Regions from separate parts of the Vibrio sp. R10-SF1-ISO8 genome, predicted to be linked through region 2. Evidence: predicted binding sites of a transcription regulator. Region 2 holds the regulator's gene; the other holds the start of a gene.
What was found. The regulator PurR, encoded in region 2, represses purine synthesis genes. The targets are predictions, from matches to a motif close to TNANGNAAACGTTTNCNTNA.
Positions count from the first base shown of each region.

Region 1: a site for PurR is predicted at 2,738-2,757, ahead of AC6R00_RS22930 (phosphoribosylaminoimidazolesuccinocarboxamide synthase). Genes of this name have one in related genera too.

Region 1 covers NZ_JCBDHL010000021.1:1,067,467-1,072,732, reverse strand. The annotation lists gene AC6R00_RS22945 (DMT family transporter) at 253-1,125, opposite strand; gene AC6R00_RS22940 (glycerophosphodiester phosphodiesterase family protein) at 1,276-1,977, shown strand; gene AC6R00_RS22935 (hypothetical protein) at 2,246-2,641, shown strand; gene AC6R00_RS22930 (phosphoribosylaminoimidazolesuccinocarboxamide synthase) at 2,854-3,957, shown strand; gene AC6R00_RS22925 (TadE family protein) at 4,010-4,393, opposite strand; gene AC6R00_RS22920 (TadE family protein) at 4,429-4,911, opposite strand; gene AC6R00_RS22915 (TadG family pilus assembly protein) at 4,927-5,266, opposite strand, start outside.
Region 2 covers NZ_JCBDHL010000018.1:183,687-188,952, forward strand. The annotation lists gene elyC (envelope biogenesis factor ElyC) at 36-839, shown strand; gene torR (two-component system response regulator TorR) at 935-1,648, opposite strand; gene torD (molecular chaperone TorD) at 1,886-2,533, shown strand; gene purR (HTH-type transcriptional repressor PurR) at 2,745-3,752, shown strand; cyclic di-GMP riboswitch class I at 3,897-3,983, shown strand; gene AC6R00_RS14165 (TfoX/Sxy family DNA transformation protein) at 4,117-4,707, shown strand; gene AC6R00_RS14170 (TVP38/TMEM64 family protein) at 4,859-5,266, shown strand, end outside.

The DNA of each region.
Region 1 (5,266 bases), on a different contig from region 2:
AAAGCGTTTTAATCGCGGCGAGTGGCGGACGGCTAGTTGTTTGTGGCCTAGTCATTCTAAGCAAAACACCTCTCAACAAAGAGTAAAACGGTTTTTGCGGGGGCGCCCAGCTCGAACCCTTCGGGCAGCGTTTGTGGCTCCTTTCTACTGCGTTATCGGCTTATCAAGTAGGTTAACTACATCTCAAAGCCTCTGCCTTGTATAAAGAACCCACAAACTGCTGCAAAAATCAGCTCAAAAGGTCAACAGACCCTAGTTTCTTCCTTTAAACAGTCGACCATCAGTTCGGTAGAAGATCAGAGCAAGCAGAATTAAGCTGCATCCAATTAACTTGTTGCGTGAAAGCTGTTCTCCATACCAGAGAATACTCAGGATAACCGTCCAGATTGGTTCCAAAAGCATAATGAGCGCAGCGTTGGCTGGGTTACATCCCTTTTGCCCTAGAGTTTGCATCACGTACCTAAGACTCGTAGCTAGCAGTGCGCTAAGAGCAAACCAACCCCAAATAGACGCTTCAACACTTTCAGGTATCGTCTCAAATAATGACGAAGCAACCAGTGCTAGAACTCCGGTTACAAACAGTTGAATGCAAGTCAGCATCAAAACAGGCATTTTCTGCGCGAGCTTGCTGTTCACATTGAAGTGAAGCGCAAGAAGACAGGCATTGGCAAGAAACCACAATTGCCCTGCTGAGCTTTTCCACCCATCCGTTAATGACAGCATTGCTAAGCCAGCGATAGCAATCGGCATCGAAACCCAAAAGGCTCTTTTCGGTCTTTCTTTGTAAAGTACCCATGCAATGATTGGCACAATGATCATCGAAAGGCTGACAATAAATGCCCCTTCACCGAGCGTCTCACTGATAGAAATTGCATAAACCCAAGTCAGTAGCGCTAACGCCAGAATGCTACCTCCTCCTATGGCTTGAAGTAGCAATTGGGTTGTTAAGTCCCTAAAGCGCTTATAGCACAGTGGTAACAAGCAAATAGAAGCCACAACAAAGCGCAACCCAACAAAACCAAATGGGGGAAGACCTTGTATTGCTTCTTTGGAGAAGATCCAGCCTAAACCAGCGAGTGCAGTGGTGAAGAACAGAATCCAGGCAGCTTTACTTTCAGCGTTCAATTTACATCTCTCTAAGGTCGAACGACCTATCTATTTTATTATTAATATCCGACTGATAGTGTCAGATTTAGGCTGTAATGGCTATGAATTATCTATCCAAAATTTCAGCGAAGGAGTAATCTGTTCTCTTTCCATCATTGAGGAGAAAATATGATTATTGTTGGACATCGCGGAGTCGCTGGTCGCTACCCTGAAAATACTAAAGTCAGTATAGAAGCGGCCATTAACCTCGGGCTCGATTGGGTTGAGGTAGACGTGCAGCCCACAAAGGACGACCAACTTGTTATCTGTCACGATCATACAATTAATAGATGCAGTGACGGTTCCGGTCGTATCGATAAACTGACTCTGAAGCAACTGAAAGAATATGATTTTGGTGCTTGGTTTAATGCAGAGTTTGCCAACCAGACGCTTCTCACTCTAGAAGAACTTCTCACTCTGGCTAAAACACACAACTTAAAACTCAACCTTGAGATAAAAGTAGACCGCCATGATGTTCAAAAGGTGTGTGAGTTACTCAAAGCGCAATTAGCCAAAAATAATGTTGATCCTTGCGATGTAGTGCTTTCGAGTTTTAGTCATGCAGTTATACGTCAACTTAACCAATTGCTCCCGCAATATAGACTCGGTGTGTTGTGTAATCGTCTCGACAAGAAAACCAAAACTCTCCTTAAAGAAGTCGATGCGTTTAGTTGCAACATCAACTATCACAGGGCTAACAAGCAGCAGATTGAACAACTCAAGCATGACGGATATCAGGTATGGAGCTACACCGTCAACAACCCAAATTCACTGAAACACCTCCCTAACCTAGACGCGATTTTTAGCGACTTCCCCGAGCGATTCTTATAACGCTACTGACGTTCTGACATACAGTGTTATCCAGTACTACTGTATAACACTGTATAAGCCATAGTGACCTGCATCACTATTTATGAATTATTTGTCAAATCTCTCTCGCACCCAACAACTTTATATTTATTTTATATATCAACACTTTAAATAACACACCGAACTCACATCGTTCTAACTCTGTTTAAATGCTGCACAAAAATGCTTGCCAACACAGCCAATAAAAACTACTGTATAACCATACAGCATGTACAAAGGAACAGTAACTATGATTCAGGCACATACTCAAACTCACACGTTCTCTAAATACAATGTTTTGGCTCAACCTACAGCGCCAATGAACATCGATAACGATACGTTAAGTCGCCTAGCTGGTCTTTCTGGCCAGAAACAATGGATCTTATTTACTGCTGAATGTCCTCGCCCTGACTATGAGCAGTTCGCTGCCTTCAGTGTGAGCTGTAAGAAAATTATCCAGATGAAAGCTTCTCAAAAACAGTCTGAGTTTGAAATTGTTAAGAAAGCGATTGAATCAGGTAATGCGAGTGCTGTTGTTGCATCAAACAATATTCCTATGGTTGAGCAAAGCTTACTCCGCAACCATGCTATCCAATTCCAGTGTGAAGTCTTTTTCGTTGAGGGCAGAGTTAACCAGTATCACTAACAAGCTCAACAAATTCACTGTCTTTTTGCCCTACCTTGTGTGGGGCTTTTTCTTTTTTGCACCCTATTGAGCTGTTTTTCGCCATATAGAAAAAAACAAAGCAAACGTTTGCTTTTTCTCTGGCAGCACAAAATAGTTCTGGTATTATGCGAAGCAAATAAATTATCTGCGTGGATAATTTCACCACCTTGCTAAAGTATAGGAATGTCAAAATGAGTCTCGCTGATCAAGTTCTAGCTGTTAACGATGATCTTCCAATTCGTACCGATAAACCCGTCCACAGTGGAAAAGTTCGCTCTGTTTACTGGCTAACTGAAGAAGACAGCAAGCGTCTTATCCAAGAAAAAGGTTATGACGTTGCCCCTGATGCGCCTCTTGCTATCATGGTAATCAGTGACCGTATCTCAGCGTTTGACTGTATCTGGCATGCTGAAGGCGGCTTAAAAGGGGTTCCTGGAAAAGGCGCGGCACTCAATGCGATTTCCAACCACTGGTTTAAGCTGTTCAAAGACAACGGTTTGGCAGACAGCCACATCCTTGATATTCCCCACCCTTTCGTTTGGATCGTTCAAAAAGCGAAACCAATTATGATTGAAGCGATCTGCCGCCAGTACATTACTGGCTCAATGTGGCGCTCTTATGAGAAAGGCGAACGTGAGTTCTGTGGTATTGAGTTACCAGAAGGGCTAGAAAAGGATAAAGCGTTGCCAGAGCTGCTGATGACACCTTCAACGAAAGGCATTTTAAAAGGCATTCCGGGCGTGCCTGAAGCGGATGACGTCAACATTACTCGCCAAAACATCGTTGATAACTTCGAAGCGTTCAACTTCTCTAAAGCAGATGATATCGCTCAATATGAAAAACTGCTACGCGAAGGCTTTGTTGTCATTAGCAACGCTCTTGCAGAAATCGAGCAAATCTTTGTTGATACCAAATTTGAATTTGGCTACGTCAACGATGCAGCAGGTAACGAAAAGCTGATCTACATGGATGAAGTGGGCACTCCAGATTCATCACGCATTTGGGATGAGCGCGAATACGATGCAGGAAATATCGTAGAGAACTCGAAAGAAGGCTTCCGTCAGTTCTTGCTTAACCACTTCCCTGATCCAGACATTCTGCTTAACAAAGAGCGTATGGATGAGCGTGAAGCATTAGCGCGTGACAATGAACTACCTCTAGAAGCCTTGATGGATATTTCTAAGACTTACCTCGGCATTGCTGAGAAAATAACAGGCGCTGAGATTGAGCTAAGCGACAATCCAAAACAGGAAATCATAGATATCCTTAGTCGTGATTACGGTTTGGTTGACTAGCTCCAAACGCAATCGAATTAATGCCCTAACCACTGGTTGGGGCATTATTTTATCAAAAGTATATCGTGCTTGAAGCCGTGCTAGATATAGTCAAGTCGTTAAACAAAGTAATAAATGAAGAAAATTCGTGGGAGACGGTGACATCGACCTCACTGCCAGGTGAGTTATCCGGAGACCAAACCACTGAAGTGGTCACATTGTTTATCGGTGAACGTGACTGAACAAAGGCAGAAATAGTCGACTCAGTTGCTGGAGCATCACTAGACCTTAGAGGATCTTTAACAGCCTGGCTGCCTCTTACTGCAGCATAACGGGCTCCCTCTCTAGCTAAGTGAGACAAAGCGCCATTTGAATACACATACCTAGCCCCCTCTATAATAGAGAAAATCATAAACATAAAAAGTACCGACACTAGGGTGAATTCAACAATTGTCATCCCTTTTTGCGTACTTGAATATCTACTGAAGCGCTTCATTCCACTCTGTACCTCGCAGACCTATTCAAAGTGACGGTCCCAGGCATCGCATCATGGCCGCTGAAGGTTTTAAAGTTTCGTGAAACCGTTGTTTGTATGTACACTTCTTTGTTTTCAGGGCAGCTTTCGGAACATGCGCTCTCTGTTGGTTCAGGCAAAGAAACTGCGTCTGAGTCGTAGCAGCGACAAACTCTAACAGAAGTTACGTCTACGCGAGAAGATTCACCGGTATTCATGGATAAACCTTGCGCATCTTTTGAGGCAATCGCTAACATGCCCGCGGAATCTATTGCTTCATCAATATCGGTGCTGTGTATCGAGCCATATCCAGCGGCTGCATTGGCAGAACTATTGGTCACAATAACTTCGGACATGACTCTACCGAAGTCGACAGCGATATAAAGGAGCAACATAATGAACGGAGTGAGTATTGTCAGTTCAACGGCAGCGAGTCCAAGTTGGTTGTTAATGCGTTTCATTGCTTGATCTCCTTTTCACTCAACAAGCGAAATTCGAACATAAGGACCTGAACTTAGTCCACTTGGTGCACTCGAGTTATGGGTTATAACAAGAGAAGAATCACTTGCTACTTGTATATATCTGGTTATGAATACACCATTTGTTGCCGCCACATCCGTGTTACTTGATATTTCCAAGTACTGATTGCCCGCATAGAAAGTCCCTGCCAACTGTGCGCTAGCACTACTGTTAAGCTTATTAACAGGGTCTTGTTGCGGGCCGGACGTTTCCGGTGCATCTCTGTCGGTGTACCAAAAAATGTCTTCATACTCGTCTTCTACACCGCTCTCACACGCTGTAGTGCTTGCTTGACTA
Region 2 (5,266 bases):
TTATAATCAATTGATGTTTTTTCGGACTATTTAGTATGTTTGAGCTGAAAAAAGTTGTGTCTTCTCTACTTATGCCGCTTCCCGCGATGCTAATCATCGGTCTATTCGGCTTAATGTTGATCATGTTTACTCGTAAACAGAAGACCGGCTGCTTTGTTGTTCTATTCTCTTTCATCGGCATCTTTCTTATCGCTTTTCAACCCGTCTCTTCTCGTTTGTTGATGCCGCTTGAACGCCAATACTCTGCTTTTTTTCCGGTCGACCAATCGATCGATTACGTTATGGTTCTCGGCAGTGGTCATGTCGTGGACGATAAGATCCCACCCACTTCTGAATTAAGCCGAACCGGATTAATGCGTCTTGCCGAAGGTATTCGCATCATGCGTATTTATCCTGGCTCTAAATTGATTTTGTCTGGCTATGCGGGCGGCTCTGAAGTGAGTAATGCACGTATGATGGCGAAAGTGGCTCTCGCCCTTGGCGTCTCTAAATCTGACATTATCCTGTTAGAAACCGCCAAAGACACTTGGGAAGAAGCGAGACAAGCGGCAGCATTCGTCAATACCAAAAAACTGGTAGTGGTCACTTCAGCAAGTCACATGGAGCGGGCACTGAACGAATTCTACTCTGCAGGATTAAAGCCGTACCCAGCCCCGACCAATTACCTTGCACATGATAAAGTGACACAAGCTTGGGCTAAGTACACGCCTAAAGCGGTATATTTGGAGCAAACCGAGCGTTATTGGCACGAAACCTTAGGTCAAATTTGGCAAACGCTTAGAAACTGGGCATCAGATTATGAAGAGCAAGCGCTGCAAGCTTCTGAAAGCAAAGTTTGATACCAAGTTAAATAAGATACCAACCAGAATAAATCCTAGATAGAAAAATACCGAGGCAAGCCTCGGTATTTTTATGTCTGTTGACGCGGTGACAGTTAATCACCTGCAAACATATAGCCTTCGCCATGAACGGTGACAAAAATTTGTGGATTCTTTGGATCGAATTCCATTTTTGCTCGCATGCGACGAATCAACACGTCAATTGTGCGATCGTTTGGTGCATCAACACGATGGCTGATCATGTTCAAGATACGCTCGCGACTAAGAACTTGATTCGGATAAGAGGATAAAGCCACTAACAGTTCATATTCTGCTTTAGTCAGCTTAACTGGCTCCCCGTTACGACTCAGAGCACGGCGCTGAACGTCAAACGTCCACTCGCCAAAGCGAACGACATTATCATCTTGCTTCGCTGCGCTGTCAGAGCCTGACGAATTACGTGCAGCAGAAATTCGCCACAGCAAGTTCTTAACTCGAACCAGTAGCTCTCGTAATTCAAAAGGTTTAGTGACATAGTCATCAGCGCCCATTTCGAGGCCAACGATTTTGTCGATGCTGTCCGTGCGTCCTGTTACCAGGATAATTCCAATGTCTGACTGACTGCGAAGTTCGCGAGTTAGCATTAATCCATCTTCACCCGGCAGATTAATATCCAACATCACCAAATCAATCGCGTTGCTTTGTAGCATGTCTCGCATCTGCTCGCCGCTTTCTGCTTCACTGACTTGGTAACCTTCATTCTGAAAGTAGCCAACAAGCTTGCTGCGAGTCACTACGTCGTCTTCTACTACTAGTACATGATAACTCATCTGCACCACTTAATTTACATTGGGAATAGTTCTATCATTTATTCTATTCATAAATAGTAACATTTCTAGTATTTATCACTTTAAAAACGAGAAAGATGATTTTTTATTGATTCAAAACAAAACCTCCGCCTTTGTTAATATATGCTCATAATTCGTCTTTTATTGTCACGTAAGCCATTACCGCTATTCATTTTTATTAGTTACACTAATAGGTAGTTATTTTGGGAGTGATACCTAATGCAAGAAATCAAAGCATTCAACGAGAAACGTGCGGAAATTTATTGGTGGCTTTCAAGCCTTTACGCCAAGGAATTAACGGAAGAGAATCTGGAGCAGTACCATTCAGCTCAAATCCGCTCTTTCCTTACTGGCCTTGGCGAGAATGCCGCTCTTAAACCGTCGATTGATCGTGTCATTGATGCACTTAATCGCTTAATCGATCGCGAAGATGCGCAACTAGAGCTTGCCGCTGACTTTTGTGATCTATTTTTAAAGTCTGACCGCGACTCGGCACTGCCTTATGCTTCAATGTACATTGGAGACACAGGCCTGCTTAACGACAAGCCTGCCAAAGAGATGGAAGCATTAATGCTAGAGCATGGTGTAGCCGTTGATGAAAGCCTAAATGAGCCGGCTGATCACATTGCCATTGAGCTGGATTTTCTCGGTAACCTTATCATTCGCTCTAATGAACTTGAGCAAGAGCGTCATATTGAAGAGGCACTGATCGAACAAGAGAGCTTCATTCGTCAGCACCTTCTAAGTTGGACACCTAAGTTTTCGGCTAAGTGTCAAACGCTCGATGAATTCGGTTTTTACTCTGCGATCGCTTCTCTCACTGTGGCGTTCTTGGAGTTGGACTGCACATATTTAATCGGCGAATAGAGTCTGACAATGTGAACTGGCACAGGTCAGTTTGACGAAATATGTTTGCCCTAAGTCGGATTGCGGTCTAAAATCGTGACCGCAAACGATAAAAATGAACTATTCAAATACAAACCGCTAAATAAGAGCGGTTTTTGTGTTTCTGATACTTTCTGCCAACTTATTCTAAACTGAATATATTCTCGTGGCAGTCATCGACAGGACAAAATTTATGGCCACTATTAAAGACGTTGCTCGCCTTGCTGGTGTTTCAACAACCACTGTGTCTCACGTGATTAACAAGACACGCTTTGTTGCCGAAGCGACACAAGAAAAAGTGATGGAAGCGGTAACCGAGCTTAACTATGCACCGAGTGCCGTTGCTCGTAGTCTTAAATGCAACACTACTCGTACAATCGGTATGTTAGTGACGCAATCGACTAACCTATTTTTCTCAGAAGTTATCGACGGCGTAGAAAGCTACTGCTACCGCCAAGGTTACACCTTGATTCTGTGTAATACCGGCGGCATCTATGAGAAGCAACGCGACTACATTCGCATGCTGGCTGAAAAGCGTGTAGATGGCATCCTAGTGATGTGTTCAGATCTGACTGAAGAGCTGAGCGAAATGCTCGACCGCCACAAAGACATTCCAAAAGTGGTAATGGACTGGGGTCCAGAGAGTTCTCAAGCCGATAAGATCATCGATAACTCTGAAGAAGGCGGCTATCTAGCGACAAAATATCTGATCGAGCGCGGTCATACTGACATTGCTTGTTTAAGTGGTCACTTCGAGAAAGCGGCGTGTGTTGAGCGTATTAGTGGCTTTAAGCGTGCAATGGCTGAAGCTGATTTAACAGTAAACGAAGATTGGATTCTTGAAGGTAACTTCGAATGTGATACGGCGGTACTGGCTGCGGATAAAATTGTTGCGATGGATAAAAAGCCAACAGCCGTATTTTGTTTTAATGACACAATGGCGCTTGGCTTAATGAGCCGTCTACAACAGAAAGGCATTCAAATACCTCAAGACATCTCAGTAATCGGCTACGATAATATTGAACTAGCAGAGTACTTCTCTCCACCTCTAACAACAGTGCACCAACCAAAACGTCGCGTTGGTAAGAATGCCTTCGAAATTCTTCTTGAGCGCATTAAAGATAAAGAGCACGAAAAACGTGTGTTCGAGATGCACCCAGAAATTGTCGAGCGCAATACCGTTCGTAATCTAAATAAATAACCTTAAGTCAGACGCTTAGCTTGTAGTCGTACTATTGGCTAGGCGTATATCTCCCCTCTATTTATTGAACCAACATCACATTTATCCGATACAAACGTGATGTTCTGCGCAGATTTTATTTATTCTTAATGTGTTCGATTAATGCCACGAACAGGGCAAACCATTTCGAAAGGATGGGACGCAAAGCCTCCGGCCTTAAACAATTTATTGTCTGGTAGCGGGGTTGCCGATGGCGAATATGCAAACTGTCATACCGCTTTTACTTGCACTCGTATGACACCTTACTGACAATGTCTCTGCATAATTTTGCTAATCTCTCGGACCTGCATTGGTGGCGTATACTTATACACCGAGAAAACACAGCATGGATAAACCAATACTAAAAGACTCAATGCGTTTATTTGAGCAGTTAGGACATATTAAGTCTCGCTCAATGTTTGGTGGCTTTGGCATTTTTGCTGATGACACTATGTTCGCACTTGTCGTCAACGATAAACTACACGTACGCGCGGACGCGGCTCTCGCTAAACAGTTCAGGTCTCAAGGGCTAGAACCCTATGTTTACAAAAAACGCGGATTCCCCGTCGTGACGAAGTATTTTGCGCTTTGTGATGATTGGGCAGCTGACGCAAATAAAACGTTAAAGATTGCGAACGTCGCCTTAAAAGCAGCAAATCAAGAGAAGCAATGCCAATCGCAAGCGAAACCCAATCGTTTGAAAGATCTGCCTAACTTGCGGCTAGCAACTGAGCGCATGCTCAAGAAAGCTGGTATAGATTCGGTAGAGAATCTGGAACAAGTGGGAGCCGTACATGCGTTTAAAGCCATTCAGACTACACACTCTTCCGATGTAAACATCGAACTTCTCTGGGCTTTAGAAGGTGCCATTAAAGGGACACACTGGTCGGTTATCCCCCAAAGTCGCCGTCAGGAGCTGTTAACTCAAGTCAGCTAACCTAAAAAATAAATTTGTTTAAGAAGTCAGCCTTTGTGCTGACTTTTTTATTGGTTTTTATCTGCCATCTTGAAATTTGTGGCTTGCTTTCCCTGTCTTGTCTAGTAACACTAATAATTGATATCCATGAAATATGATGGAGCTGCACAACATGAATAAAAAGATCATCCTAGGAATTATTTTCGTCGCACTAATTGTTTTACTTGGCGTAAATTTTGGTCAGTATCTCACGCTAGAAAACGCGAAGGCGCAGCAAGCAGAGCTCTCCGCATTTATCGCAGATAACTTTACTATCGCCGCTGCTAGCTATTTTATCGCCTATGTTGCTATCACTGCTTTCTCAATTCCTGGCGCTGCGGTCGTTACCCTTTTAGGCGCTGCTCTATTTGGTTTCTGGACAAGCTTACTGTTGGTCTCTTTTGCCAGCACCATTGGGGCAACACTTGCATTTTTGAGCAGCCGATACTTATTACGTGATTGGGTACAGAGTAAGTTTGGCGACAAGCTCAATGCCATCAATCAAGGCGTTGAAAAAGATGGCGCATTTTATCTGTTCTCA